Regions from separate parts of the Micromonospora sp. WMMD714 genome, predicted to be linked through region 1. Evidence: riboswitches for the same ligand, from Rfam matches in the RefSeq annotation. Region 1 holds a riboswitch; each other region holds the start of a gene.
The links. Region 1 has a riboswitch for cyclic di-AMP ahead of O7625_RS17120 (C39 family peptidase). Riboswitches for the same ligand answer to the same signal wherever they lie in the genome.
Positions count from the first base shown of each region.

Region 1 (9,518 bases):
ATATTGCAGTTATGGTGAGTTTCTTCGGCGTGTCGTGTGCTTTTCGGCAATCTGATCTTGGGTTGCGGGGGTGTGCTCAGGTGAGGGGGTGTCGCGGGGGACGTCGGTGGTGGAGGTGTGGGCGAGTATCCGCCTTGAGTTGCGGGGTGTGCTCAGGTGAGTGAGGGGGGCGCGGGGGACGTTGGTGGTGAGGGTGTGGGCGGGTATCCGTTTTGGGGTGTGGGGTGTGCTCAGACGAGGTCCCAGGTGAGGGGGGTGCCGCGGGGGACGTCGGTGGTGAAGGTGCGGCCGAGTACCCGGTCGATCTCCACCGGGGGCAGGCCGCCGGCCGGCCGGATCGAGCGGACGTTGGCGGCGGTCACCTTGTCACCGGCCCGTACGTCGGCCACCACGAACAGCGAACGGCGGAAGCGTAGCCCCTCCCGTTCGGCGGGGGTGGGACCGATGGCGGTGCCGCCGAGCGCGGCGTGCGCCCGCGCGGACTCGACCACCAGGGCGGCCAGCTCGTCGGGGTTCAGCGAGAAGTCGGAGTCGACGCCGCCGTCGGTCCGGTCGAGGGTGACGTGCTTCTCGATGAAGCAGGCGCCCAGCGCCACCGAGGCGACCGGCACCCCGATGCCGGGGGTGTGGTCGGAGAGGCCGACCGGAACCCCGAACGCGTCGGCCAGCACCGGGATCCGGCGCAGGTTGCTGTCCGCCGGTGGGGCCGGGTAGGAGGCGGTGCAGGCCAGCAGCACGATGCCGCCGGCCCCGCCGTCGCGGGCGGTGCGTACCGCGGCGTCGATCTCGGCGACCGTGGCCATCCCGGTGGAGATCACCAGCGGCTTGCCGGTGCCGGCGACCAGCCGGATCAGCGGCAGGTCGACCAGCTCCGACGAGGCGATCTTGTACGCCGGGACGTCCAGCCCCTCCAGCAGCTCCACCGCCGACGGGTCGAACGGGGACGAGAAGACCGTCAGCCCCCGCTCCCGGGCGCGCGTGAAGATCGGCTCGTGCCACTCGTACGGGGTGTGCGCCCGCTCGTAGAGGCGGTAGAGGTTCTGCCCGCCCCACAGCTCGTGCCCGCCGGAGATGCGGAACGCCGGGGTGTCCACGTCGATGGTGATGGTGTCCGGCCGGTAGGTCTGCAACTTGAGCGCGTGCGCCCCGCTGGCCGCCACCGCGTCCACGATCGCCAGCGCCCGGCCCAGGTCACCGTTGTGGTTGCCGGACATCTCCGCCACCACGAACGGCTGTTCCCCGGCCCCCACCACGTGCGGCCCGATCTTCACTGTCGTCGTCATCTCCGACCCCTGTTTCCTGTGCTCGTTCCTGGTACCCGGTCGTCGTCACCCGGACGCTGGCACCGCGCGCCGCCGTCGGCAGCCGTCATCGCGGGCCGTCGCCGGCCGCGGTGACCGTGCGCCCGCCCCGGCCCCCGGGGCGGATCGCCGCCGTATGGGCGGTGTCCGTTCACCGGCTGCTGCGGCCTGCCAGTGCGTCCCGGTCGGCGGGGGAGTCCGCCGTGCGGGCCGGCTCGTCGACCGGCGCGGCCGGCTCCGGCCCGGCGACCGGGCGGCGCAGCCACCCGGCCAGTCCAGGCACCTGGCGTAGCCACCCGGCCAGTCGGTGCGCCTGGCGCAGCACCGCGTACGCGAGATAGTTGTCCCGGCCGACCAGCCGGTGCTTGAGTCCGGCCACGCCGCCCGGACGCGGGTAGCCGCCCGGCGGCAGGTGCCGGCGGTAGTGCGCGGCGACCCGGTGGAAGAACTTCCGCCGCAGGTGCGGATGCAGCCGGCCGTCGTTGCCGACCACCACCAGCATGTGGTTGACCATCAGGGTGAACAGCTCACCGCGCAGCCGCTGGTCCGGATGCCGCCGGGCCACCCAGTCGAACAGCCGGTCGTACTGGTCGAAGGCGTCGAAGTGGCGACCGCTGCGGGTGGAGGTGATCGCGCCCTGCCGACCCTGACGGTAGAGGTAGCAGACCCGGTCCAGCACCGAGATCCGCTCCGCGCCGATGAGCAGCGGGTTGCTGAACGGGATGTCCTCGTACCAGCCGGGGTGGAAGCGCAGCTCCAGGTCGTTGAGGTACGACCGGCGGACCACCTTGTTCCACGCGGTGTGCTGCACCCGCAGCAGCCCGGGGCGGTCGGCGAGACGGACCACCCCGGGGATGCCGCGCAGCAGGTGGCTGCTCGCGTCCACCTCCCGCCGGCCGTCGTCGCGTACCCGCAGGTGGTCGAGCATCAGCACGTCGGGTCGGTGCGCCCGGAGCCGGTCCAGCACCGCCGGTACGGTGCCCGGCGGCAACCAGTCGTCGCTGTCGACGAACCAGACGTACTCCCCGGTGGCCACGTCCAAGCCCGCGTTGCGGGCCGGACCCAGCCCGACGTTGCGCTCCAGGTGCACTGTTCGTACGCCCGGATGGGTGGCCGCGTACGCGCGCAGCAGCTCGCCGCACCGGTCCGGGGAGGCGTCGTCGACGGCGACGATCTCGACCGCTCCCGCGGCGTCGGCCGGGACGTCCGTGCGTACCGAGTCGAGGCACTGGTGCAGGTACGCCTCCACCCCGTGGACGGGCACGACGACGCTGAGCAGCGGGGTGGGCGCGGGCTGGTTGACCACCCCGCCACCCTGGTGCACGGGCATGGACGGCCACGGAACGTGACGTATCCGGTGGAGATGGAGTTGCTGAACAGCGACCGAGCGGCGGGTTAACGGCTCAGGATCCGCCGTACCGGTGCGGGAACCGCCCGCTTGACCCGCGCCCGCAGCCGCTGTTCCCGCAGCTCCCGTATGTCGTCACCGAGGGCCGTGTTGCGGTCCCGGAGCCACTGGATGCGGGCCAGCAGCTCCTCGGGCGGGCAGGCCACCGCCGGTCGGACGGCCGGGGGGAACCGCGTCTCGCGGACCTGTGCGTCGAAGCGGGCCGCGCTGTCCCCGTCGTCGAAGGCGTTGCCCAGGTCGTGCCGGGCCAGGAAGGCCCGCATCACCTCGTAGCGGGCCCGGTGCCCGGTGTTCATCGCGGTGTAGTCGGCCTCGGCGTAGAGCTGCGCCGCGTCCACGTCGGCCGGCACCTCCTTCATCAGCCGGTGCGGGATGTCGAAGTACCGGGCCAGTTCCAGGGTGCGCGAGTCGTGGGCGAACAGGTAGCCCGGGGTGCCGGAGACCAGCGCGGTGATGGTGCCGTGGATCCGGGTGCCGAAGGCGAAGTCGAAGCCGGCGAGGTAGTCCATCCAGGTCCACGGATCGAGGAACATCCGCACCTTGTCCTCGGTGAACAGCGGGTGCGAGGTGTGGATCGGGATGGCGCTGGTCTTGCCCCGGTCCTCGGGGGCGTCGCCGTAGAGCAGGGTGCCCAGCGTCTTGAGGTCCTGCGGGAGGTAGCGCAGGTTCGGGTAGCGGGCCTGGTGTGAGGCGATGATCTTCGCCATCGACTTGACGTACGGGGAGACGGTCAACGCCACCCGGGCGTCGGGCGTCAGGGCCGCCGCGGACTTCTCCACCCGGAGCTGGTCACCGTGCAGGAACATCGACGGGCAACCGATCACGTCGACGGCGGAGAAGCCCAGGGTCTTCAGGTACTGCGCGGTGATCTCCCCCCGGACGCCGATGCTCGGCCCCCGGTCGAGCGCCACCCGCACGAACCGGGTGACCACGTCGTCGATCGGGCGCAGGTACTCCCGGTCGCCGGTGACGTCGGTCTGTACGCCGACACCGAGGACCACCACCGGGATCCGCAGCCGCTCGACCAGCTTCGTCATCAGCTCGATACGGTGGGCGTAGCTGCGCCGGAAGGCGTTGGCCAGCGGGATGACGTACACGTCGTGCTGCTCGTTGATCCGGTCGACGTCGCGCAGGTCCACCTTGAACTCGGTGGAGGTGATCCGCGCGGTGGAGGTGCGCAGCAGCTTGTGCGCGGCGTGGCTGAAGACCAGGTTGCCGTTGTTCTCCCCGATCCAGTTCCCCTCGTACGCCTCCTCCGGGCCGCGTACGTCGAACGGGTCCTTCTTCGCCCGCATCAGGATGCGCTGGTGCACCAGTCTGCTCCGTTCCTCGTTGGCCGGGCGCCTCCGACGGGCCGCCGACCCACCCACGGCTACGTCGGCACCGGGGGGTTCCGCGATGTTAGGGCAGTGGAGGGATTTCGTACACCTTCCGCACATCCGTACCGCCCCGGCGCGTCACCGGGGCCGGGGTGTGCCGGTAGGGTGCCCGGCGTGACCAGCGTGCCCACCACCGCGTCCCCGGCGTCGAGCCGGCTGCCGTCGCTGACCGGCCTGCGGTGGATCGCCGCCATGCTGGTCTTCGGCTACCACGCCGGCACCATGCGGATCGTCGCCCAGCCGGACGCCAAGGCGGTGGTCGACTGGTTGTTCACCCTCGGCCTGTCCGGGGTGCAGTTCTTCTTCATCCTCAGCGGCTTCGTGCTGGTCTGGTCGGCGCGTGACGGCGACCGGCGACGGGACTTCTGGCGTCGCCGGCTCGCCAAGATCTACCCCAACCACGTGCTGACCTGGGCGGCGGCGCTGCTGGTGATGTGGTGGTTCGCCGATCCGGTGGTGCCCCGCGCCGCGTTGGAGAACCTCTTCCTGGTCCAGGCCTGGGATCCCACCCCCGGCTACTTCTACAGCATCAACAACGTGAGCTGGTCGCTCTCCTGCGAGCTGTTCTTCTATCTCTGCCTGCCGCTGGTGCTGCCGGCGATCCGGCGGGCCCGTTCCGGCCTGCTCTGGGCCGTGGTGGTGGCGGTGCCGCTGGTGATCCTGGCACTCTGGCCCGGTCAGGCGTTGCTGCCCGAGGGCACCAACTGGTGGTTCACCCAGGTCTTCCCGCTGGTGCGGTCCACCGAGTTCTGGTTGGGCGTGGCCGCCGCCGAGCTGCTGCGCCGCGGCCACTGGCGGGGGCCCGGCCTGCCCCTGGCCAGCCTGCTCTTCGTGGCCGTCTGGGTGGGGGCGCACTGGATTCCGGCCGAGATGTGGGCGGCGCTGCTGTCGGTGGCGTACATCCTGGTCATCCCGGCGGCGGCCCGCGCGGATGTGCAGGGTCGCTGGTCACCGTGGCGGCACCGGACCCTGGTCTGGCTCGGCGAGGTGTCGTTCGCCTTCTACCTGGTGCACGTGCTGGTGATGATGACCGTGCTGCGGCTCACCGGGCACTGGGGCGTGGGGCTGCCCGGCTGGTCGGGGCCGCTGGCCGTGCTCGGCTTCCTGGTGGTGAACCTGGCGTTGGCCGCCGCCCTGCACCGCTGGGTGGAGACCCCGATGATGCGCCGCCTCGCCCCCCGCCGCCGCCCCCCACCCGCTCCGGCCGCCGCCGGTGCCGCCGTCTCCGGTGCTGCCGTCTCCGGTGCCGCCGTCTCCGGCACTGCCGTCCCCGAAGCCGCCGGGCCGGTCGTCGTGCCGGGGCCGAGGGCGGCCGACGGCGGACGTCCCGTCGAGTACGTCGGGCCGCGCGACCCGCGCTGATCCCACCGGCGCCCGCCACCCGATCGGCACCCGCAACCACCGGCACCCGGCATTCGCCGTCCCACCGGCAGCCGCCGCCCCGGGCGGGGTCGACAGCGGGCGATCGGGCTTCCTCCGGCGGGACGGACCGGGTCCACGGTGGTGGGCGCGGCGACACGCCCGGCGGTGCTGCGGGCCGGTCAGCCCGGCGGTAGCGTGGTCGCGTGTCCCCGGTCGCGTCCGTCAGTCCCCTGTGGTGGGTCGTGTGCGGGATGTCCCGGCTCCTGACCAGCCTTGCCGTCGCGCTCGCGTTCGCCGCCGCCGCCCCCGGGCTGCCCGGCCCCGCGCTGTTCGGGCCGGCCGCGACCGCCCTGTCGCTCGACGCGTCCCCGTCCGTTCCCGCCGCCACCGCCCCGGTCGCCCCGGGCGGCAGGTCCGACATCCTCCGCACCGGTGATCCGCGGGTCGACCGGGCGACCGCGGTGACGGTGGAGCCGGTCGGCATCGTGGCGCTCGTGGTGCCGGTCGGCACCACCCGGAGCCGGTCGGCGGCGACCCTGGCGAGGGCGACCGGCCGGGTGCCCGCCGCCGCTGCCGGCCCCCGGGCGCCCCCGGCGGGCTGACCCGGCCCGCGCGGGGCCGACCCACCCGCGCCGCCACCGACGACGAACCCCACCCCGCACCGCCCGGCCGGTCCCGCCGCCGGTACGGCCTCCGCTTCTCCGCATCCCGCCCACGAGGTGTCGACCGTGAACACCGTGCTCTCCCGGTTCCTGATCGAGGTCCCGACCGCCACCGTGATCTGGTCCCTGCTGCTCGTCCTGGCGCTGACCGGGCTCGCCGTCCTGGTGGCCCGCCCCGAGCGGGACCAGCCGACCGACGTGGCGGCCGCCGGCCCGCCGCCGGACGCCCCACCCCCGGTCGCCGACCTGCGCCGCTACGCCGAGGAGGTGGCGGTGGCCGCTTCCGGGGCGGCCCAGACCGCCCGCCGTCGCCGGGCCGCCTGGCTGGCCGCGCAGGACACCCTGGACCGGGCCTGGCAGGCGTACGACGAGGCGGACACGGTGGCCCGTCGGTTCGCCGGTGCCGGCGCACTGCCCCGCCCGCGCACCCCCCGCACCCCCGCCGAGTACGCCGACCGGGAGCGGTGGTTGCACCAGGAGGCGGTGGCGGCGCACTGGCGGGGGGAGTTGTCGGTCGAACGGCTGCGGGACGTCTTCGCGCACCGCGACGGGTGGGATCCGCGTCGGCACCCGGTCGAACACGAGGTGATGCTCGCCCGTGCCGTCCGTGAGGACCGCCGTACGGCGTACCGGGCCGCGGCCGGGTGGGAGCGGGCGGCGTGGCGGGACGCCGAACTGGCCGCCGAGGCGGCCCGGTCGCTGGCCGTCGAGGCGTACGCGGCGACGCAGCGGTTGCTCCCGACCCTGGTGCCCTCGCCCCGCTCCGCGACGTCGGCGGCCCGTCCGACCGCCGCCGCCCGCTGGCGACCGGCCCGGGTGAACTGACCCGGCGGCACCCCCGCCCGAGATCCCGGCCCGCTCACCGACTCTTCCGGTCCGGCGGCCAGCGCGCTGGAACCAGGCGGGCCGGAAGTCGGCGGGGCCGGTACCCGGTGGGCCGGCAGGGGCCGACTCGGCTCGGTGGCAGGTGGGCGACCGAATTGTTACCTGCCGGCTGTGACCGGCGTCACCTCGACCCGGGATCCGGACAGGTGGTCACACCCGGTGACATCGAGCGTGGCGATCATCGGTGGTTGCCGGCGACCTGTCCGGTTGCCGCCCCGACGGGGCCGGACGCACCATCGGACCCGTGGCGGCAGGTCGATGCCCGAGTGCCCCGCAAGAGGGCTCACCGGAGCATGTTTGCGCAGCTCACAGGGGTTGGCGAGGAGGAAGGCGACCAGTAGTGTCGCTGCGGTCCGGTGCGGTTTTCGATCGCCGAAGGCGACGCCGCGCCGACCCGCTCAATCGTGCCAGTCACGAACCGGGGACCCACACGTACCACTGGGGTGAATCGCCGGGCCACGGCCCGGGGTAGGGCGATCTTCCCGCCCGAATCCGTCAGCTAACCCGGTCGGCGGCAGCGGAAGGAGTTCCTCCTCGTGCAGCATGACCCCACCCCCTCGGTAGTTCCTCCACCTCGGCGCCGGAGCACCGCCGGAGTGTCGCGCCCGATGCGCTGACCCGGCCGTCCGCCCCGCCGCCCGGCCCTCGTCGGGCGGCCCCCGCCGATCCGTCCGGCCCCCCGTCGGGCGGTCCCGACCGCACGAGCGGCGCATCCGACGATCCGCGCGTGGTGTAGCCCACCACGTGCCGGTCCGGCGTGCCGCCGCCTCGCCCCGTGGAGGAACACCCCGTGAAGCACCACATGAAGCGTCAGCTACGCCGCCTGACCAGCCAGCGTCCGTACCAGGTGGTGGTCGGTTCGGCCGCGGTCCTCGTCCTGGCCACCGGTGCCGCCGCGCTGGCTGCCGGCGTCGACGACGCCCCGGCCGACCAGCCGCGGACGACCGCCGTCGCCGGGACCGCCCCCCGCCTCGACGACGTCGCCAGCCGGGCTGAGGCCCGGGTCGCCGCCCCCGCCCCCGCCCCGACCAGCCCGTCGGCCACCCCCACGACCAGCCCGTCGGCGAGCGCCACGCCGTCGCCGCGGGCCACCCGGGTGAAGGCCAGGGCCACCGCCGACCCGGACCTGACCCGCCGGGTGGCAGCCCCGAAGCCGCCGTCGTCGAAGCTGCTCCGCTACGACTACCAGGCCCAGACGACCTACTACTACTGCGGTCCGGCGGCGGTGCGCAACGCGCTCAGCGCGGCCGGCATCGAGCGCGACCAGGACGACCTCGCCGCCCAGTTGGGCACCACCGAGATGGGCACCAACTCGGCCGAGGACACCACCCGGGTGCTCAACGCCGTGGTGAAGGGCGACCCGTACCGGACCCGGATGTTCGCCGGCTTCCCGAGCGACGCGCAGGTCGAGCGGCTGCGGGCCGACGTGGTCGAGACGGTCGCCGCCAAGCGGGCCGTGGTCGCCAACGTAGCCGGTGACGTCACCGACCTCGACGGTGGCTGGCACTCCTTCCCCGGCGGCCACTACGTCGCCGTGGTCGGCTACCGGGACAACGGTCGTACCGTGCGGATCGCCGACTCGGCGGACCCGTCGCTGCCGGCGTACTGGGTCGGCGTGACCACCCTGGCCAACTGGATCGCCACCCGGGGCTACTCGGCCTGACCGACGCCCCACCAACCGGGCCGCCCCGGCCGCCCGACCACGGGCACCGGGGCGGTCCGCTGTCGCAGGACCAATCCCGCGGGCGGACGAACAAGGTTGTATCCATGTTCCAGTGGCATCCGGCGCTCGCGAGGCCACTCGACCATGGATCGAGCGTGATCTTGCCGAGGAAGGTGGGCGGGGGCGGGCGGGGGGTGAGTGGGCGGGGGTGGGTGGGTCAGGGGCGGTGGGAGAGGGAGGCGGTGTCCGACGCGCCCCGGGGGGTCGGCGGGTTCCAGTCCGGCTCCAGCTCCCGCCGGGCGGCGTCGAGGAAACCGTCGGCGTACGAGTCGGCCGGGAAGTCACCCAGGTAGCGACGGCGGGTCTGCCAGCGGGCCGCCATCAGCGGGTCGGTGTCCAGCAGCCCGGCCAGCACCTCGTCGAGGTTGGACATGTCCCGGCGCAGCACGTAGCCGGAGGCGGCCAGCGGGAAGCGGGCCACGAACTCGTCCCCGTCGACACCCAGGTCGGTCACCGCGTACGGCTTGCCCGAGTAGAGGTAGTCCGAGATCACCCCGGAGACGTCGGAGATCAGCGCGTCGGAGCGGTTGACGCAGTCGGTCAGACTCAGCTCGCGGCTGGCCGCCGCGCCCCACAGGTGCTCCCGGCCGGTGCGGGACCGGTCGGCGGCGAGCAGTTCGGTGAGCCGGGCCAGCTGCCGGGCCGAGGCCGGGTTCTGCCCGGTGTACGGGTGGGCGCGCAGGATCACCGTGGCGCCCCGGTCGAGCAGCCGGCGCAGCAGCGGCTCGGCCACCGGCAGCGAGCAGTAGTTGGCGTCGGCGTGGTGGCCGGTCCAGGTGGGGGTGTAGAGCACGGTCG
Region 1 is NZ_CP120744.1:3,892,582-3,902,099, forward strand. It holds gene pseI (pseudaminic acid synthase) at 231-1,283, opposite strand; gene O7625_RS17095 (glycosyltransferase) at 1,453-2,631, opposite strand; gene O7625_RS17100 (polysaccharide pyruvyl transferase family protein) at 2,697-4,022, opposite strand; gene O7625_RS17105 (acyltransferase) at 4,203-5,450, shown strand; gene O7625_RS17110 (hypothetical protein) at 5,702-6,052, shown strand; gene O7625_RS17115 (hypothetical protein) at 6,179-6,937, shown strand; cyclic di-AMP (ydaO/yuaA leader) riboswitch at 7,383-7,526, shown strand; gene O7625_RS17120 (C39 family peptidase) at 7,800-8,660, shown strand; gene O7625_RS17125 (CDP-glycerol glycerophosphotransferase family protein) at 8,878-9,518, opposite strand, start outside.

Region 2 (9,518 bases), 3.1 Mb from region 1:
TGCAACAGGGCCGGGCCGGGTCAGTCGTCCAGGCCGACCGGGGAGTTCGGCCGGTCCACGTCGACGAACTCGATGTCGTCGGCGGCCCGGTCGCTCTGGCTGCCGGCGGCCCGCGCGGCGGTGCCGGCGGCCCAGCCGATCGCCGCGCCGACCAGCGCGGCGCTGATCAGCAACGCCCAGGGCAGGGCCGGACGACGACCGGCGAGCGCGTCGAAGGCGAGGGTCGCCCGCCGACGTGCCTCGTCGGCGGTCGAGCCGACCAGGTCGCCGGCATCGGTCAGCCCGGAATCCCGGACCGACCGGGCGGCGTCCCGGACGCTGTCACCGGCCGAGTCGACCGCGGAGAGCAGCTGGTGCCAGGCCTGGTCGGCGATGCGCTCGGGCCTGCTGCGGCGCTCCAGAAGGTTGCTGCCGAACATCGTGGTTACCTCCTCGGGTGCCGAAGTCTGCGGCCACTTCGGACTTCGACGTCTCTGCGGCGCGTGGCGGTTCGCTCGCCGGCCGGTGCTCCGGCCGGTCACCGACCCAGTGCCCCGACCGGCCGGAGCGCAAACCCCGGTGCCGCTAGCGGACCGTGACCACGGACGTGGCGCGGGCGAAATCGTCCCCGTCGTCGTCATCGTCGTCGTCTCCACCGCCGAAGCCGCAGGCGAGCACGAGAGCGAGCAGCGCGCCGACCCCGGCCAGACCGAGTAGTCTCCTGATCATCGATCGTCTCCTCCGTCGTGGTGACCCATCTCTCGCCCACGTTAGGTACCTGGCACAACCAGCGCCGCCACGTCCGGCAGGGCTCGCCCGACCTGCGGGATTCGGGTCGTGGTGGACCCGGGCCGCTACTCTGGGACGGTTGGAACGGCCGGGGCGTACGGGCCGTCCAAGGGAAGTCGAAGAGAACAGGACCAGCAACGGTGCGGAGAGGGACGGTCCGGTCCGTCCGGATCCGCGAATTGCTCATCCCGAGGGGTGGCGACCGAGGCCATCGGAGGAATACTCTCGGTCGCGGCCCGCGTACTGATGAGGCGCCCGGAGACGGGCGAGTGGAGGTGCTCGCGTGAGCCTGTCGATCGTGAAGTCGGTCCTGCCGGCCGGTGTCATCGAGATCGCCCCCCGTGGCGAGATCGACGTCGACACCGCATACGAGGTGCGTGAGGCGATCGCCGAGGTGCTGGCCAAGGGGCGGCCGGCGCGGATCGAGCTGAACATGCGGCTGGTCACCTTCATCGACTCCGTCGGCATCAGCGCGATGGTCGCCGGCTTCCAGACGGCCGAGGTCAGCGGGGTCAAGCTGATCGTCACCGAGCCGAGCCGGTTCGTGCACCGGCAGCTCTGGGTCACCGGCCTGCTCGGCCTCTTCGGTGCCCCGGAGCCGTACTTCGCCGGTGCCGCCACCCCCGAGGTGCTGCCGGGGGCCTGAGCCGGGCCGCGGGCCCGCCGCCGGTCTGAGCCAGGCCGCGGGCACACTGCCGGCCGGGTACCGGCGGGGCCGGTGTGAAGACCTCGGGTACCGGCGGGGCCGGTGTGAACACCTCCTGTCACCGTCGGTGTCGTCGCTGTCCGGCTGGAACGTTGCCAGCCGGTCTCCGGTACGGCACGATCGGGCGACCGACGACAGGTCAGGAGGCCCGGTGGTGGTCCGGCGGGAGAGCTTCAGCTACACGGTGCAGGCGCACTGCTCACGGGCGGACGCGGTGGCGCTGCTGAGCGATCTGTCCCGGCAGGAGGAGCTGCATCCCCTGATCGTCCGGGTGCGCCGGTTGCCGGCCCGACCGGGCGCCGCGGCCAGCTATGCGATCACCGACCGGCTGGAGTTGGGGCCGCTGCGGTTCCCCGTCACCTACCAGGCCGACGTCCTGCTGGTCGGGCAGGACGAGATCGTGACGGTGGCCCGGCAGCAGCCCGCCACCACGGTCCGCAACCACACCCGGCTCCGGATGGAGGGTGACCTGCTGCGGATCGACGTGGAGATCACCCTCGCCGCGCCGGCACCGTTGTTCGGCTACGCCTTCCGGCAGGCCCGTGCCGCTCACCTGGGGCTGGCCAGCCGGCTCGGCGCGGTGCTGGACGGCCGGTCCGGCGGCGACGCTCCGGCTGCTGCCTGACCGTCGGCGGGGTGGTGGGGGTGGCCCGCCCGCCGTGCACGGGCCACCCGAGCTGGTGCTCAGATCATCGACAGGTGAACGTGGTTGGTGTGGTCGCTGGACGGGTCGCCGTTGCCCCCGCTGTACGACTTCCAGCCGCTGCTCGGCAGCCAGATCCGCTTGAACCAGATCACGTAGAGCACACCGAGCCGGTCGGCGTTGCGAATGAAGTACGCGGCCAGGTTGTTGCCGTACGTCCGGTCGCCGCCACTGGCCACCCCGCCGAAGCCGTTCTTCTGGGCGGCGAAGTCGCACGCCCGCCCCTTGGGGTGCTCGCCGGACCCGCTGGGCCGGTGGCAGGAGACGTACCGGGTGAAGCCGGCGGCCTTGGCCTGGTTCAGGGCGTTGAGGGTGCGCGGGGTGATGCAGCCGTTGGCCGGCGTCGGGTCGTTGACGCTGCACGACTCGGACGGCCAGGAGCCGTCGGAGTTGCGGGGCGCTCCCTTGGCGTTGCTGCTGGACGTGCCGTCCGAGCTGCCGGAGTCCCGGGAGGTGGGGGCCGGCTTGTCGGCGGCGGCCACCGCCAACGCGCGTTCGGCCTGATCCTTGCGCTTGCCCATGGTGGCGACCTGCTTGCGCTGCTCGGTGATCTCGCGGCTGACCGCCGCCCGGGTCCGGGTGGCCTGGTCCCGGGTCTCGATCATCGTGCGCAGTTCCTGGTCCTCCCGGGCCGCGACCGTCTCCAGCGCCGCCGCGCGGTCCAGGAAGCCGCCCGGGCTGTTGCTGTTGAGCAGGGCGGACATCGGTCCGAGGCGGCCGGTGCGGTAGGCCGCTCCGGCGATCTGGCCGACCTTTCCGGTCTGCACGACCAGTTGGGCCTCGATGCTCTTGAGCTGGCCGTCGAGTTCCTGCTGGCGCTTGGTGGAGCGCTCCAGGGCGGCCTTCGCCTCGACCCAACCCTTGCTGGCCGCGTCGAGCTGCTCGCGGAGCGCCGGTGTGCCGCCCTCGTCGTCGTCGCCGGGAGCGGCGAACCGGGTGACGGGCGCGGCGACGGCCGGGGTGAACGGCGCGGACGACACGCCGAGCGCGAGGGTCGTGACGACTGCGGCCAACAGCCGCGTGGTGGTTCCTACCCGCATACAGAGTCCTTCCGTCAGCCGCCGACCGGGTTAGCTGACGGGTTCGGGACGGAAGATCCCTACCGCTGACGCGGATGCACCCCAGGAACATGGTTCCCCGGTTCGCCCTGGTGGGCGATTAGGCGGCGGCCACCGCCGGCGCCGGTGGGCGCCGCCTGGCGGAGGCCGGAGCCGAGCCTACCGGTACGGGTGGGACGCCCGTCCACCTCGTGACTGAGGGTACGGGAGTGAATACCCCCTTATGGGGTAAACGGGACAAAAGCTAGCGTGATCGCCGCGCTCGCGGAGCTTCCGTGACGCTCCGGTGGTATCGCGCCCGCCCGCGGGGCGGTTGGCCTCCGCGGTCACCAGTGCGTCGGGCCGCAGGCGCCGGGGGCGCTGCCCGGCTCGATCTGGAGGGTGGCGTGCTCGATGTGGAAGTCGTCCCGCAGGGCGCTGCGGGCGGCGGCCAGCACCGTGCCGACCTCGGCCCCGGTGGCCAGGGTGAGGTGCGCGGAGGCGACGTCCATGCCCGAGGTGAGCGTCCAGACGTGCAGGTCGTGCACCTCGGTGACGCCGGGCACGGCGGTCAGCCGGTCGTGTACGGCGGTCACCTGGAGGTGCTCCGGGGCGGCCTGTACCAGGATCCGCACCGCCGCCCGCCCGAGTCGCCAGGTGCGGGGCAGGATGAACACGCCGATCGCCACGGCCACCACCGGGTCGGCCCACCACCAGCCGGTGCCGGCGATCAGCAGTGCGGCCACGATCACGCCGAGGGAGCCGAGCAGGTCGCCGACCACCTCCAGGTACGCCCCGCGCAGGTTGATGCTCTCCTTCGCGCCCTCGCGCAGCAGCGCGAACGCGACCAGGTTGGCGAGCAGGCCGAGCACCGCCACCACCAGCATCGGGGTGGCCAGCACCTCGGGTGGCTCGCCGAACCGGCGGACCGCCTCGATCAGCACGTAGACTGCGACCCCGCTGAGCAGCACGGCGTTGGCCAGTGCGGCGAGCACCTCCAGCCGGTAGAGGCCGAAGGTGCGCTGCGGGTCCTGCGCGGCCCGTCGGGTCGCGGTGATCGCGGCCAGCGCCATCCCGATGCCGAGCACGTCGGTGAACATGTGCCCGGCGTCGGAGAGCAGGGCCAGCGAGCCGGTGCCGAACGCGGCCACCGCCTCGACCAGCATGAACACGGTGAGCAGCCCGAACGCCGCCCAGAGCCGACTGCGGTGCCGGTGCGCGGCGTTGCTGATCGTCGCGCTGTGGTCATGACCTGCGCCCACCTGCACACCCTCCGTCGCCGCCGCGAACCCGGTCCAATGTATGCTCACATCGCTATGTATGCAAGTGATGGTCGGACCTCCGGCCGGCTCGGGCCGCTCGGGGCCGGTGGTTCAGTCGACGGGATCGACGGTGGTCAGGCGCTGGGTGGCCCGGGACAGCGCCACGTAGAGCGTCCGCACCCCGGAGCCCGGCTCGGCCCGGATCTCGCCCGGACAGACCAGCACCACCCCGTCGTACTCCATGCCCTTGGCCTGGAGGCTGTCCACCACCTGGAGTCGCGCCCCGCCCCGGTCGCCCAGCCAACCGGCGACCTCGTCCCGGCGGGGCACCGGCGTGATCACGCCAACCGTCCCCGCCACCTCGGCGAGCACCGTGTCCACCGCGTCCACCGTCGCCGGGGCCAGCTCCGCCGCCGGCACGGTCAGCGCCACCGGGTCCACCCCGGTGGACCGCACCGCGCTGGGTAGCTCCAGGTCGGGGTGGATCCGGCGGATCTCGGCTGCCGCCACCGCGAAGATCTCGGCCGGATTGCGGTAGTTGGTGGTGAGCGTGAACCGGTGCCGCCGTCGTCGGCCCAGCGCCTGGTCCCGGGCCCGGTCCAGCTCCTCCTGGTCGCCGGTCCAGGCGGTCTGCGCCGGGTCGCCCACCACCGTCCAGGAGGCGATCCGGCCACGGCGACCGATCATCCGCCACTGCATCGGCGAGACGTCCTGCGACTCGTCCACCACCACGTGCGCGTAGTCCCGGTAGTCCTCCGGCCGCTCCCGGGCCGCGGCACGGGCCGCGCGCTCCCGGTCACCGAACGTGCTCAGCTCCCGGACCCCACCGGCGAGCTGGAACGGATCCCGGCTCGCCCTCTTCGGGCGTACCGGCTTGCCCAGCAGCGCGTCCAGCTCGTCGAGCAGGGCGATGTCGGCCACCGTCAGCCCCTCGGTGTCCAACGACCGGTACGCCCCGGCCAGCAGCGCGGTCTCCGCCCGGGAGAGGATGCCGGCCGCGTACCGGTGCAGCCGCTCCGGTCGGGCCAGCCAGCCCAGCACATGCCGGGGGTGCAGCCGGGGCCACCAGGCCTTGAGGAACTCCCGGAACTCCGGCCGGTCGATGATCTCGTCCTCGAAGGCGGGCTGCTCGGGCAGCCCGGTGACGGCCAGCCGGCGGGCCTGTGTGTACAGCGCGGCGAGCACCCCGTCGAAGCCGACCCGGCGGACCTCGTTGCGGCGGGCACCCCGGTGCAACGCCCGGTCCCGGATCCGGTCCAACTCGCGCCGCTCCAGCCGCAGCAGCGTCCCCCGGTAGAGCAGCCGCAGCTCCCGTGGACCGTCCGGCACCGCGTCCCGGGCCGCCCGTTCCAGCACCCGCCGCATCCGCAGCGACCCCTTCACCGCCGCCACCTCGGGGCCGTCGGTGCGGGTCGCCGACAGGCCGGGGAAGAGCGAGCCCAGCGAGTGCAGGGTGGCGGTCTCCTCGCCCAGCGACGGCAGCACCGACGCGATGTACTCGACGAAGACCGCCGACGGACCCACCACCAGGATGCCGCCGCCGGCGTACCGGCTGCGGTCGGCATAGAGCAGGTACGCCGCCCGGTGCAGGGCCACCGCCGTCTTCCCGGTGCCCGGCCCGCCGGAGACGATCGTGACTCCCGTGCCGGGGGAGCGGATCACCTCGTCCTGCTCCCGCTGGATGGTGGCGATGATGTCCCGCATCCCCCGCCCGGTCGCCCTGGACAGGGTCGCCAGCAACGCGCCGTCGCCGACCACCGGCATGTCCGGCGGCGCCGACGCCGGGTCGAGCAGCTCGTCCTCGATCCGGGTGACCTTCTCGCCCGACGAGCTGATGGTGCGTCGCCGTACCACCCCCAGCGGCTCCGCCGGGGTGCCCCGGTAGAAGGCGGCGGCGGCCGGGGCCCGCCAGTCGACCACCAGCGTCTCGGCGTTCTCGCCGCGGATCCCGAGCCGGCCGACGTGCAGCACCTGACGGTCACGCAGATCGAGCCGGCCGAAGACCAGCCCCTCGTGCTCGGCGTCCAGCAGGTGCCGACGCTGGGCGGCGTGGAAGACCATGGCGTCCCGCTCCACCAGCGCGCCGAAGTTGCCGACCCGCGCCAGCCGGTAACCGTCCCGCTCGGCGCGGACGGCCGCCCGGCGCAGTTCGGCGAGCCGGGCGTACACCCGGTCGAGATGCCGTTGTTCGGCGGCGATCTCCTGTTCCAGGGTGGTCTGGTCGGTCAACGTACCGGCTCCTGTGCGACGGCGACGCCGGGCACGGGTGCATGCCAGGCGGAATGAGGGTACGGGCAGCCGCCCACCCCGCGTCGGGCCGATACCCGTCCGGCGACCTCCGCCACCTCCGGCGACGCCGGCACCGGCCCCGCCCACGGGTGCGCGGTGCCGACTTCGGGTCATTCCAGATGGCGGACCAGTCGTCCGCCCCTGCCCCCGCCCACGCGTGCGCGGAGCCGACAGCTTAACCAGCTCGACCATGGTCCGAGCCGAACCCCCGCCCACGGGTGCGCGGTGCCGACGGCCGGGCGTGGACCGGCGCGGGACGGGGGTTGTGCGGTGCCCGCCGGGTGGCTCAGGCGGCGGCCGTGCGGTGGCCCGGGGCGTCGGCGGGGCGGCGGGCGGACGCCCGACCGGCGGGGACGGCGGTCAGCACCCGGTCGAGCACCCCGGCGAGGGCGGCGTTCACCTCGTCCGGACGTTCCATCATCAGCATGTGCCCGGCCCCCGGGCAGACGGTCAGCTCGGTGGCCGGCAGCACCGCCGCGATCGACTCGGCGCACGGCGGCGGGGTGAGTCGGTCCCGGTCGCCGACCAGCGCCGCCGCCGGCAGGTGCGCCAGTGCGGCGAGGGTGTCGAGCCGGTGCTGGGCGCCGATGGAGGCGCGGAAACCGCCGATCGAACGCAGTGAGGCGCGGGCCACCGCCGAGGTGACCAGGCGGATGTCGGAGCCGGAGCAGTGGTCGCCGAAGAGCATCCACCGGATGCTCGGGGCCAGGGCGCGCAGCAACGGGCGGGGTGGCCGCCAGGAGCCGCACCGGGCCAGCACCCCGGCCCCGGTGGTCTCGGCGACCCGGATCAGCCGGGCGATCCGGGGCGACAGGCCGTACGCGGTGTGCGTGTGCCCCTCGGCGGTGGTGGAGACGAACACCAGACCGGCCGTACGGGCGGCGAAGTCGGCCGGGTGCCGGTGGGCGTACTCCATCACCGTCATCCCGCCCATCGAGTGCCCGACGAGCACCACCGGCCCGGTCGGGGCCACCTCGTCGACCACCGCCGCGAGGTCGTCGCCGAGCTGGGCCAGGGTCGCCGTCCGCAGCGCCATGCAGCTCGACCGGCCGTGCCCACGGGCGTCGTAGCTGACCACCCGGACCCGGTCGCCGAACCGGTCAAGCAGGTCGGCGCGCTGCCGGTGCCAGGCCCGACCGTCCAGCGTCCAGCCGTGCAGCAGGATCACGGTGGCCTCCGCGTCGGCCGGGCCGCTCACCTCGACGTGCAGGCGTACCCCGTCGGGCAGCCGCAGCTCCCGTTGATCCGGCATCGCCACCTCCTCAGGCACCCGGAACCCATCGACCGGCATGACCCGGCTACCCGCCCGGAGTGCGCGCCAACCGTGCCGGTGCGAAGATTCCCGACCCGGCTGCGCGCGGCCGGCGCGGCGACCAGGCTGGGGGCATGCCCCGTTCACCCGCCCGACCTGCCCGGACGCCCCGGACGGCGCTGGCCGAGCTGCTCACCGGCAACCGTCGTTTCGTCAGTGGCCGTCCCGTCCACGGGCACGACGTCACCGCTGCCGCGGCGGTCGCCTCGGGCGACCAGCAGCCGTACGCGGTGCTGCTCGGCTGTATCGACTCGCGGGTGCCGCTGGAGGCGATCTTCGACCAGACCTTCGGGTCGATCTGTGTGATCCGCACCGGGGCGCACGTGCTGGACCGGGCCGTGCGGGGATCGATCGAGTTCGTGGTGGAGCAGCTCGGGGTGACCCTGGTGATGGTGCTCGGGCACGAGCGGTGCGGGGCGGTCGCCTCGACCGTGGAGAGCCTGCGCACCGGGCGGCGGCCGGACGGCGACCTGGGGTACGTGGTCGACCGGATCACCCCGGCGGTGACCGACGTGGGTCCGTACCATCCGGCCGTGCACCCCCTGGCGGTCCGCCGGCACGTGTGCCGCACGGTGCGGGCGCTGCGCGCGGACGAGCTGCTGGCCGGCCCGGTCGCGGCGGGAAAGCTCGACGTCGTCGGCGCTCTCTACGACCTGGACACCGGCGAGGTCACCCTGCTGGAGCCCGGCGGTGACCACCCCTCGGCCGGGCACTGACGGCGACCACCCCCCGACTGCGCCCGGCGGTGACCACCCCTCGGCCGGGCACTGACGGCGACCAACCCCCGACTGTGCCCGGCGGCGACCCCCCCCGACCGGGCGCTGACGGGTGACCACCCCACCTGCCGGCCGCGGGAAAGCGGGAACCGCCCGTCGGGTTGACCCGACGGGCGGTTCCAGGTGTTGCTCGGGGAGGGACTCAGCCCTCGAAGACGCCGGCCTCGACGAGACGCTTCTCGGTCTTGTCCCAGCCGTCGCCCGGGTGGGCGGCGGCGAGGTTGTTGATCTCGGCACGGATCTTGGCGGCGTGACCGGCGCCGGCCAGCACCCGGATCTCCTCGACGAAGGCGTCGGAGTCGGTACGCAGGTGCGCGGTCTTGCCGTTGGTCAGGTTCCGCACGTAGGCGTGCTTGCCGCCGTTGAGCGGGATGAGGTACTTGAACTCGCCCAGCACGCTGAGGGCGCCACCCTGGCCAGCCTGGCCGGCCCGGACTGACGCGCGCGCGGTCTTAGAGGTGTTGCTCGCCACGGAGATGCTCCTTGCAAGACGTACGGGAGGACGGAAACGTCCGGGGGCTGTAGCGGGCGACGCCCGGGTCGGGCCTCGGCCCCGCGAAGTGGTGCGACGGCGCAGAACCGCCCAGAGAAATATACACGACCACGATGCCTGGCAGCTCATCGTGCCCGTCGGAGAGCACAACCGGAGTCACCGGTCCGGGTAT
Region 2 is NZ_CP120744.1:7,039,249-7,048,766, reverse strand. It holds gene O7625_RS29965 (hypothetical protein) at 21-419, opposite strand; gene O7625_RS29960 (hypothetical protein) at 565-708, opposite strand; gene O7625_RS29955 (STAS domain-containing protein) at 1,052-1,414, shown strand; gene O7625_RS29950 (SRPBCC family protein) at 1,626-2,099, shown strand; gene O7625_RS29945 (hypothetical protein) at 2,159-3,217, opposite strand; cyclic di-AMP (ydaO/yuaA leader) riboswitch at 3,221-3,352, opposite strand; gene O7625_RS29940 (cation diffusion facilitator family transporter) at 3,562-4,476, opposite strand; gene O7625_RS29935 (AAA family ATPase) at 4,588-6,705, opposite strand; gene O7625_RS29930 (alpha/beta hydrolase) at 7,052-8,017, opposite strand; gene O7625_RS29925 (carbonic anhydrase) at 8,152-8,793, shown strand; gene O7625_RS29920 (hypothetical protein) at 8,996-9,325, opposite strand.
Region 2: linked by a shared signal. The riboswitch ahead of O7625_RS29945 (hypothetical protein) and the one ahead of O7625_RS17120 (C39 family peptidase) in region 1 are both predicted to bind cyclic di-AMP.

Region 3 (9,518 bases), 1.6 Mb from region 1:
TGGCGACGGCGAACCGGTGCGAGTCGGTCTGGTCGGACGACCTCGGCTTCGCCACCGTGCTCGGCTTCCCCGCCGACCTGGCGGCCGTGGAGCTGCTGCACACCTCGCTGCTGGTGCAGGCCACCGCCGCGATGCTGCGTGGACGCCGGGAACGCCGGGGCGGCGGACGGCGCACCAGGGCCTACGACGAGGCGTTCCTGCACGCGTTCGCCCAGCGGATCGGCGAACGGCTGCGGGCCGCGACCGAGGAGGCGAGCCGGCAGGCGACGGCGGCCGCCGGGCCGGACCGGCTGCTCCCGGTGCTCGCCGCCCGTTCCGACGCGGTACGCGAGCGGATGGACACCCTCTTCCCCGGTGTCACCCGGGCCCGGCTCAACGTGCGGGACGTCGAGGGGTGGCAGTCCGGCACCGCCGCCGCCGACCGCGCCTCGCTGGCCGGGGACGCCCCGGCGAACCGGCCGCTGCCCGGCCGACGCTGACCCACCGGCCACCGGCCGGGGGTGCTCAGGCGTGGCAGTCGCGGGTGAGCCGGGGCGGGATGTCGACGAACTCCTTGCCCATCCAGCTCGCCGGGCTCTTGGCGGCCGCCCCGTCGTCGATCTTCGCGGCGGTGTCGTCGATCAGCTTCTTGATCCGGGCGTCCTGGGCCCGGCGGGCCTGCCCGCGCACGTCGTCGGCGAGCCGGCTCAACCGCCCCTTGAGTTTGCCGTTGAGCTGTTCCGGGGTGAGCTCCTCACGGGTGGCCGCGGTCGAGTCGGCGACGATCTGCCGACTACCGTCGATGATCAACTGGTCGACCGCGCGACAGACCTGTGCGGTGTTCAGGGCGCTGCCCGTGGTCGGGCTGGCGGTGGCGGTGGTGGGGACCACCGCGTCGGGCGTGGCCTCCCCGGTGGCGGTGACGGTGGCCGACGGACCGGGCGCGGCGTCGGTGTCGGCGTCGTCGGCACAGCCGGCGGCGAGGACGACGAGGACGGCGAGGGTGAACGCGGTGGCGGAGCTGCGGTGCATCGACTTCCCCGTTTCGATGTGGCGGCGGTACCCCGGACACGATGCCGTACGACCCGGCGGGCCGACGGCGCACCCCCGACGCGCCGCACGCCGGACCGACAGCTGTCGGTCCGGCGTGCGGGATGGCGTGGGTCAGCTCTTGAAGGCGTCCTTGACCTTCTCGGCGGCCTGCTTGAGGCTGGACTTGGCCTGGTCGTTGCGACCCTCGGCCTCCAGGCGCTCGTTGTCGGTCGCCCGGCCCACACCCTCCTTGATCTTGCCGGCGGTGTTCTCGGTCGTGTTTTCGATCTTGTCGTCGAACCCCATGAGAGCCTCCCGTACGAGCATGTCTTCCAACACCACCTGAACTACCCCCGCCCCCCACCCCCAAAACTCCCGGCCCACCGTCTTACCGGGTCGATCAGGAGGTCTGCGTCACCCACCGCGGGCCGTGGGCGGCCGTGGACCGCCCGATCCGACACCGGCGGCCGGATCACCGCAGAACGGTCGCCGGGAACCGGCGGAGGCGGAGGCTGTTGGCGACCACGAAGACCGACGAGAAGGCCATCGCCGCCCCGGCGATCATCGGGTTGAGCAGTCCGGCGGCGGCCAGCGGCAGGGCGGCCACGTTGTAGGCGAACGCCCAGAACAGGTTCCCCTTGATCACGGCGAGCGTGCGCCGGGAGAGCCGGATCGCGTCCACCGCGGCGACCAGGTCGCCCCGGACCAGGGTCAGGTCGGACGCCTCGATCGCCACGTCGGTGCCGGTGCCCATGGCCAGCCCCAGGTCGGCCCGGGCCAGCGCGGCGGCGTCGTTGATCCCGTCGCCGACCATGGCGACCGTACGACCCTGCGCCTGGAGCCGGCGCACCTCGTCGACCTTGTCGGCCGGCAGCACCCCGGCGGTCACCCGGTCGATGCCCACCTCGGCGGCCACCGCCCGCGCGACGGTCGCGTTGTCCCCGGTGAGCAGCACCGGGGTGAGGCCCAGGTCGCGCAGCGCGCCGATCGCCGCCCGGCTGGTGGGCCGGACCACGTCGGCGACCGCGAGGACGCCCCGGGCCTGCCCGGCCCAACCCGCCACCACCGCCGTCCGACCGGCGGCCTCCGCCTCGGTCACCGCCCGGACCACCTCCTCCGGTACGTCCAGACCACGCTCGCGGAGCAGCCTCGGCCGCCCGACGACCAGGTCGTGGCCGTCGACGGTGCCGGTGACGCCGAGCCCCTCGGCGGCGGCGAACCTGGTGACCGGCGGCAGTTCACCGGCCTCGGCGGCAGCGGTCGCCACCGCACGGGCGATCGGGTGCTCCGAGCCGGCCTCCACCGCCCCGGTGAGCCGGAGCAGTTCGGCCCGGTCCTGCCCCTCGGCGGGACGGACGTCGACCAGGGTCATCCGCCCGGTGGTGACTGTGCCGGTCTTGTCCAGCACCACCGTGTCGACCTGCCGGGTCGACTCCAGCACCTCCGGCCCCTTGATCAGGATGCCGAGCTGGGCGCCCCGCCCGGTGCCCACCAGCAGCGCGGTCGGGGTGGCCAGGCCGAGCGCGCACGGGCAGGCGATGATCAGCACCGCCACGGCGGCGGTGAAGGCGGCGGTCGGGCCGGCGCCGGTCCCCAGCCACCAGCCCAGCGTGCCGACGGCCAACGCGATCACCACCGGCACGAACACCCCGGAGATCCGGTCGGCCAGCCGCTGCACGGCCGCCTTGCCGGTCTGCGCCGCCTCCACCAGCCGGGCCATCTGGGCGAGCTGGGTGTCCGCACCGACCCGGGTGGCGGTGACCACCAGCCGGCCGCCCGCGTTCACGGTGGCGCCGGCCACCACGTCGCCCGGGCCGACCTCGACCGGGACCGACTCGCCGGTGAGCATGCTGGCGTCGACCGCCGAGGTGCCCTTCTCGACCCGCCCGTCGGTGGCGATCTTCTCCCCGGGCCGGACCACGAACCGGTCGCCCACCACGAGCTGGTCGACCGGGATCCGGGCTTCCACCCCACCGCGCAGCACGGCGACGTCCCGCGCGCCGAGTTCGAGCAAGGCACGCAGGGCCGCCCCGGCGGTCCGCTTGGACCGGGCCTCGAAGTAGCGGCCGGCGAGGAGGAACACGGTCACCCCGGCGGCGGTCTCCAGGTAGATGTTGCCGGTGCCGTCGGTGCGGGTCACGTCCAGCCGGAACGGGTGGGTCATCCCGGGCGTCCCGGCGTCGCCGAGGAAGAGCGCCCACAGCGACCAGCCGAACGCGGCGAGGGTGCCGAGCGACACCAGGGTGTCCATGGTCGCCGCGCCGTGCCGCAGGTTGGTCCAGGCCGCCCGGTGGAACGGCAGTCCGCCGTACGCCACCACCGGGGCGGCCAGGGTCAGCGACAGCCACTGCCAGTAGGTGAACTGCCAGGCCGGCACCATCGCCAGCACGATCACCGGCACGGTCAGCACGGTCGACACCCGCAGCCGGGTACGCAGGGCGGCCAGCGCGTCCACCGGTTCCCCGGCCGGCTCCGCCCCCGCCGGGGCGGGCGGCGGCGGCACGACGGCGGTGTAGCCGGTCTTCTCGACGGTGGCGATCAGGTCGTCCGGGGTGATCCGGTCGGCGTACCGGACGGTGGCCTTCTCGGTGGCGTAGTTGACGGTCGCCTCGACGCCGTCCATCCGGTTGAGCTTCTTCTCGATCCGGGCGGCGCAGGACGCGCAGGTCATGCCGCCGATGGCGAGTTCGATCAGGTGCGGGGCGGTGGGCGGGTCGCTCGTGGTGGGGGTCATCGCGGCGCCTCCGGTCGACCGTGCGGGTGCCCGGGGCCGTCGGTGCCGGTCGGCGTCGGGCGGGGAACGTCGGTGGCGGCGGTGGACGCCGGGGTGTGCGCGGGGTCGTGGCGGGTGTCGGCGGGTGGCGCGACGGGGCCGGCCAGCTGACCGCCCCCGTACGCCGCGCCGAACACCGCCGCGAGCACGAGGGCGAAGCCGCCCAGTCTGGTCGCCGTGTTCATCGGTCCACCCCGGTCTCCCGCCGCGACCGCCCGGTCACGCCTCGACGAGGTCGTAGCCGGCCTCGTCGACGGCGGCCCGCACGTCACCGGTGTCCAACGGACCGGCGCTGGTGACGGTCACCCGGCCGGCGGCCAGGTCCACCTGCACCTCGGTCACCCCGTCCAGCGCGGCCAGCTCGGCGCTCACCGCGCTGACGCAGTGCCCGCAGGTCATGCCCTTCACCTGGTAGTTCGTGATCATGGCGTGCTCCCTCCATCTTCTTCAGCATACCCCCCAGGGGTACCCTTCCCGACGACCGTAACATACCCCCCAGGGGTACGCTATCGTGGTGGCCATGACCACACCGAGCAACCCGGTCCGGGGCTACACCGCCAGCAAGGACCAGCTGCTCGCGCGGCTGCGCCGCGTGGAGGGGCAGGTCCGGGGCATCGAGAAGATGGTCGACGACGACCGGTACTGCATCGACGTGCTCACCCAGATCTCCGCCGTCCAGGCCGCCCTGGACAAGGTCGCCCTCGGCCTGCTCGACGGCCACGCCCGGCACTGCATGCACGAGGGGGCCGCCGAGGGCCGGGCCGACGAGATGGCCGCCGAGATGATGGCCGCCGTCGGCCGGCTGATGAAGCGCGGCTGACCCGCAGCGGCCGGGGGCGAACGTACCCCCGGCATACCGCGAGCAGGGCTAACCCGGCGGGCGGGCCGGGGTGGTGGCTACCATCGTCCGACGACGACCGCCGCCCGCGGGATGAACCGGTTGGCCGGCCGACCCGTATCCCGTCCGGACCGTTGGGAGAACTCGCACGCATGGGCGCCGACCACACCCGTCCCGCTCCGTCCACCCCGCCCCGGGTGCGGCGGATACTCGTCCTGACGGTAGTTCCGCTCATCGTCGTCACGGTGGTCGCCACGCTGCTGCTCTGGCCGGGCGAGACCCGGCGGATCGACCAGGGCGAGCAGGTGCCCCGCCACCACGGCACGGTGACCCGGGTGGTGACCGAACCCTGCCCGCCCGCGCCGGAGACCCCCGACGGGCCGTCCGGGGCGGACGCCGGCCCGTGCGGCACGGTGACGGTCGCCGTCGAGCAGGGGCCGGACAGCGGTGAGCAGGTCGAGACGCCGGTCCCGTCCGGGCCGGGGGCACCGACGGTGGCCGTCGGTGACGAGGTGGTGCTGGTCGCGCTGACCGACCCGACCGACCCGGCGGCGGTCAGCTACCACATCGCCGAGCACCAGCGGGGTACGCCGCTGCTCTGGCTGGTCGCCCTGTTCGCGGCGGCGATCGTGGCGTTCGGCCGGCTCCGCGGGCTGGCCGCCCTGGCCGGTCTCGGCGCCAGCTTCGCCATCCTGCTGACCTTCGTGGTGCCGGGCATCTCGGCCGGGGGCGCACCGCTGCCCATCGCGATCACCGGCGCCGCGCTGATCATGTTCGTGGTGCTGTACCTGACCCACGGGATCACCGCGCAGACCTCGGTGGCGGTCCTCGGCACCCTGGGCAGCCTGGTGCTGACCGGGGTCCTGGGCACGCTGGCCACCGCCGCCACCCACCTGACCGGGTACGGCAGCGAGGAGGCCACCACGCTGTCGATGTACCAGCGCGACGTGGACCTGCACGGCCTGCTGCTGGCCGGGATCATCATCGGCTCGCTCGGCGTGCTGGACGACGTGACCGTCACCCAGTCGGCCACCGTCACCGAGTTGGCCCACGCCAATCCCGGGCTGTCCCGGTTGCAGCTCTACCGGGCCGCCACCCGGGTCGGCCGGGCGCACATCGCGTCCACGGTGAACACCATCGTGCTGGCGTACGCGGGGGCTTCGCTGCCGCTGCTGCTCCTGCTCACCGCCGACAGCCGGCCGCTGGGGCAGATCCTCACCAGCGAGTTCCTGGCCCAGGAGATCGTCCGGAGCGCGGTGGCCACCCTCGGGCTGGTGGCGGCGGTGCCGCTGACGACCGGGCTGGCCGCGCTGGTCACCACCGCCGGCCGCGGCCCCGCCGACGCCGCCGCGGCCGGGCCGCCGCCCACCCCGCGCCCGGCTCCCGACCGGGCCGAGGCGTGGCAGGCGCTGGGCGCGCCCCGACCCGGCGGACCGTCCACCACGGCCCCCGCCCGGTGGGCGGATCCGGAGGGGAACACGGAAGCGGCATGGTGACACTCCGCTTCGTGACCGCAGGCGGGGTCACCACTGTCGATCCCGCCGCTGGTCACCGGCCGCTATCGGGAAAATACGTATTTCGCCGGGTTGTGGCCGTAGATTCCTGCTACGACTCTCGGGTAACCTCGCTGCCGGTCACCGCCGAAGGCGCCCACCGGCGCCAGCGGGGCCACCGCCCAATCGCCGTACGGCGAGCCGGGGAACCGAGCACCTGGGGTGAATCCGCGCCAGCGGTAGGGGCCACTTCCGTCCCGAACCCGTCAGCTAACCCGGTCGGCGGTCGACGGAAGGGAAAACTGTGACGGCACCCCTACGCCGCTGGCTGACGCCGGCAGTGGCCGTGCTCGCCGCCCTGGCAATCGTCGCCGGGCCCACCGCCGCCCCCGCGACGGCGGCACCCAACGCACCCTCCCCCTCGGGCCACGAGGAGGACGAGGAGCCGAAGCTGCTCACCGACGTCATCGAGGCCACCAACCGGGAGTACTCGGCGGCGAAGAACCGGCTGGAGAAGTCCAAGAAGCGCCAGCTCGAGTACGCCATCGAGGTGGAGAAGGCGGAGCAGGAGCTGACCGCGCTGGCCCCGCAGGTCAACGAGATCGCCGTCCAGTCGTACCGGACGGGTCGGGTCGGTGCGGTCGCCGCCCTGCTGGAGAGCGACGCCCCGGACGCCTTCGTCCGGCGGGCCGCCGCCCTGGACGAGCTGAACATGGTCAACGCCGGCAAGCTGGCCGAGGTCAACGAGGTCAAGACCCGGGCCGAGAAGGCCAAGCTCGCCGTCGACGCCGAGGTCCGCGAGCAGCAGAAGCAGACCAACCTGATGGCCAAGAAGAAGACCGAGGCGGACAAGGCGCTGGCCCTGGTCGGCGGCCGGGGCTTCACCGGCGGCCTGGTCGACGCCACCTCGCCGGTGGCCCGCATCGCGCCGGGCCAGACGGCCGACGGCGACTGGCGCGGCGAGTCGTGCAGCGAGAACGACCCGACCACCTCCGGTTGCATCACGCCGCGCACCCTGCACATGTACAAGGAGGTCAAGCGGGCCGGCTTCAACCGGTTCGTCGGCTGCTACCGCCCCGGTGGTCCCTGGGAGCACCCCAAGGGCAAGGCGTGCGACTGGTCGTTGCAGAAGAGCGGCTTCAGTCCGTGGCACAACAACGACACCCGGATGTACGGCAACAACCTCGCCGCGTTCCTGATCCGCAACTCGGACCGGCTGGGCATCTACTACGTGATCTGGAACCGGCAGATCTGGTTCCCGGCCAACGGGTGGAGTTCGTACTCCGGCCCGTCCAACCACACCGACCACGTACACGTGTCCCTGTTGTAGCGACGCGAGGACGCGGCATCCGGATCCCGGACACCGCGTCCTCGACCCGGTGGGTCGAGCGAGCACTCACGGCGGAGGCCGCCCGGTCGAACCGGGCGGCCTCCGCCGTGAGCGGGTCTCGACCGGACGGCCGCCGACGGGCGTGCCTCAGCCGGCGACGGCCGCCGACGGGCGTGCCTCAGCCGGCGACGGCCGCCGACGGGCGTGCCTCAGCCGGCGACGGCCGCCGACGGGCGTGCCTCAGCCGGCGACGGCCGCCGGAGCGGCGTCGGCACCCGCCGGCACCACGGCAGGCCCGGGGACGGCGGCGGTGAGGGCGGCGGCGTCGGCGGCCGGGGCGTGCGCCGGGGCCACCTGGCGGACCTCACCGGCGGCGAGCCGGTAGGACATGCCGACCACCGCGCACCGCCCGGCGGCCACCTCGGCGGCGATCACCGGCGAGTTGCCGAGCAGCACCTCGACGGTCTGCGCGATGTGGATGTCGACGATCCCGTCGATGTCGTGCACCCCCTGCTGGGCCGCCCGGCGCAGGCTCGGCCCGACGGCGGCGACCACCGAGTAGAGGTGCCCCGGGGGCTGGGTGCCGGTGCGGGCCGCCTCCCGGGCGGCCTGTACCGCACCGCAGGAGTCGTGCCCGAGCACCACCACCAGCGGGGTGCCCAGGACGGTCACCGCGTACTCGACGCTGCCGAGCACCTCGGGGCCGGCGGTGTGCCCGGCGGTCCGGACCACGAAGAGGTCACCCAGACCCCGGTCGAAGATGATCTCGGCGGCGAGCCGGGAGTCGGAGCAGCCGACGATCACCGCGAAGGGGTGCTGGCCGTCGGCGACGGCCGCCCGGTGGACCGCGCCCTGGTTGGGGTGGCGGGGCTCACCGGCGACGAAACGCCGGTTGCCGGCCTGCAACTCGGCCAGCGCCTGGGTCGGAGTGATCGGGCCCATTGCCTCACCTCGGTCCGGAATCGTGCCTGCTCACGCCGGCCGGCGGCACCGACGGCCGTGTTCCCACGGTCACACGCAGCTAAAGGTACGTCAAGATTTCGTGATACACGTTTCAGGCTTTGGTCGCAGCGATGTCGGCGGCGGGTCGACAGCCGGTCGGGACGGACGCGAACGCCGGCCGACGGCGGGTTCCCCGCGCTCTGGCCATACGATGACCGGTATGGCGAAGACCACGGACAGCGCCGGGAGCGCCCGCAACTGGACGTTCCTCACCAACCACGGTCACGTGCTGCTGGCCATCGCCCGCAACCCCACCGCCCGGCTCCGGGACGTCGCCGAGGAGGTCGGGGTGACCGAACGGGCCGCCCAGGCCATCGTCGCGGACCTGGAGTCCGGCGGCTACCTGCGGCGGACCCGGGTCGGTCGGCGCAACGAATACACCATCGACCCGAGCGGGCACTTCCGGCACCCCGCCGAGGCCGACCGTCAGGTCGGTGACCTGCTCGCCCTCTTCACCCCCGACCACGCCGACCAGGACGGCTGACCCGACGGCCCGCCCCGCCCCGGGCATGCACGGGCCGCCAGGGAGCCCGGCGGCCCACCGCCTCAGCAGAAGCTGCCGGCCTGCCCGCCGCCGTCCTGCCGGGTGGTGCGGAAGTCGCAGAGGTCGTAGCCGTTGGCGGTGAGCGCCGCCTTCGCCGCCGTCGTCTGCGCCCCGGTCAGCGCGGGCTCGCGGGACAGGACGAAGCCGGTGCTGCGGTCCGGGTCACCGACGACCGCCCACCGGTAGTCGGGGTCGAGCCCGATCACCACGTAGTTCGGACCGCCCAGGTAGATCCAGCGGCTGCCGAGCTTGAGGAACGACACGGTCAGCGCCGAGTCGGCCGGCGGGTTCTCGCTGCGCGCCCGACCGGTCACCGCGCTGGTGGTGCCGACGATGGTCTGGCAGGTGTTGCGCACCCCGACGGTTCCGTCGGGCTGTACCTCGTAGCGGGCCCGGACGTTCTTGTAGCACTGGATCTCGAAGATCGCCGGAACGGCGGCGACCTGGTACCAGTCACCCGCGTACCGCTCGACGTCGACCTCGGCGACCGGGGTGAGCGGTCCGGTGTCGACAATGGTCGGCGCAGC
Region 3 is NZ_CP120744.1:2,285,543-2,295,060, reverse strand. It holds gene O7625_RS10385 (DUF2786 domain-containing protein) at 1-479, shown strand, start outside; gene O7625_RS10380 (hypothetical protein) at 505-1,011, opposite strand; gene O7625_RS10375 (CsbD family protein) at 1,144-1,317, opposite strand; gene O7625_RS10370 (heavy metal translocating P-type ATPase) at 1,484-3,745, opposite strand; gene O7625_RS10365 (hypothetical protein) at 3,742-3,969, opposite strand; gene O7625_RS10360 (cation transporter) at 4,004-4,210, opposite strand; gene O7625_RS10355 (metal-sensitive transcriptional regulator) at 4,305-4,604, shown strand; gene O7625_RS10350 (YibE/F family protein) at 4,775-6,118, shown strand; cyclic di-AMP (ydaO/yuaA leader) riboswitch at 6,285-6,416, shown strand; gene O7625_RS10345 (hypothetical protein) at 6,420-7,445, shown strand; gene O7625_RS10340 (carbonic anhydrase) at 7,686-8,387, opposite strand; gene O7625_RS10335 (helix-turn-helix domain-containing protein) at 8,608-8,931, shown strand; gene O7625_RS10330 (lipocalin family protein) at 8,994-9,518, opposite strand, start outside.
Region 3: linked by a shared signal. The riboswitch ahead of O7625_RS10345 (hypothetical protein) and the one ahead of O7625_RS17120 (C39 family peptidase) in region 1 are both predicted to bind cyclic di-AMP.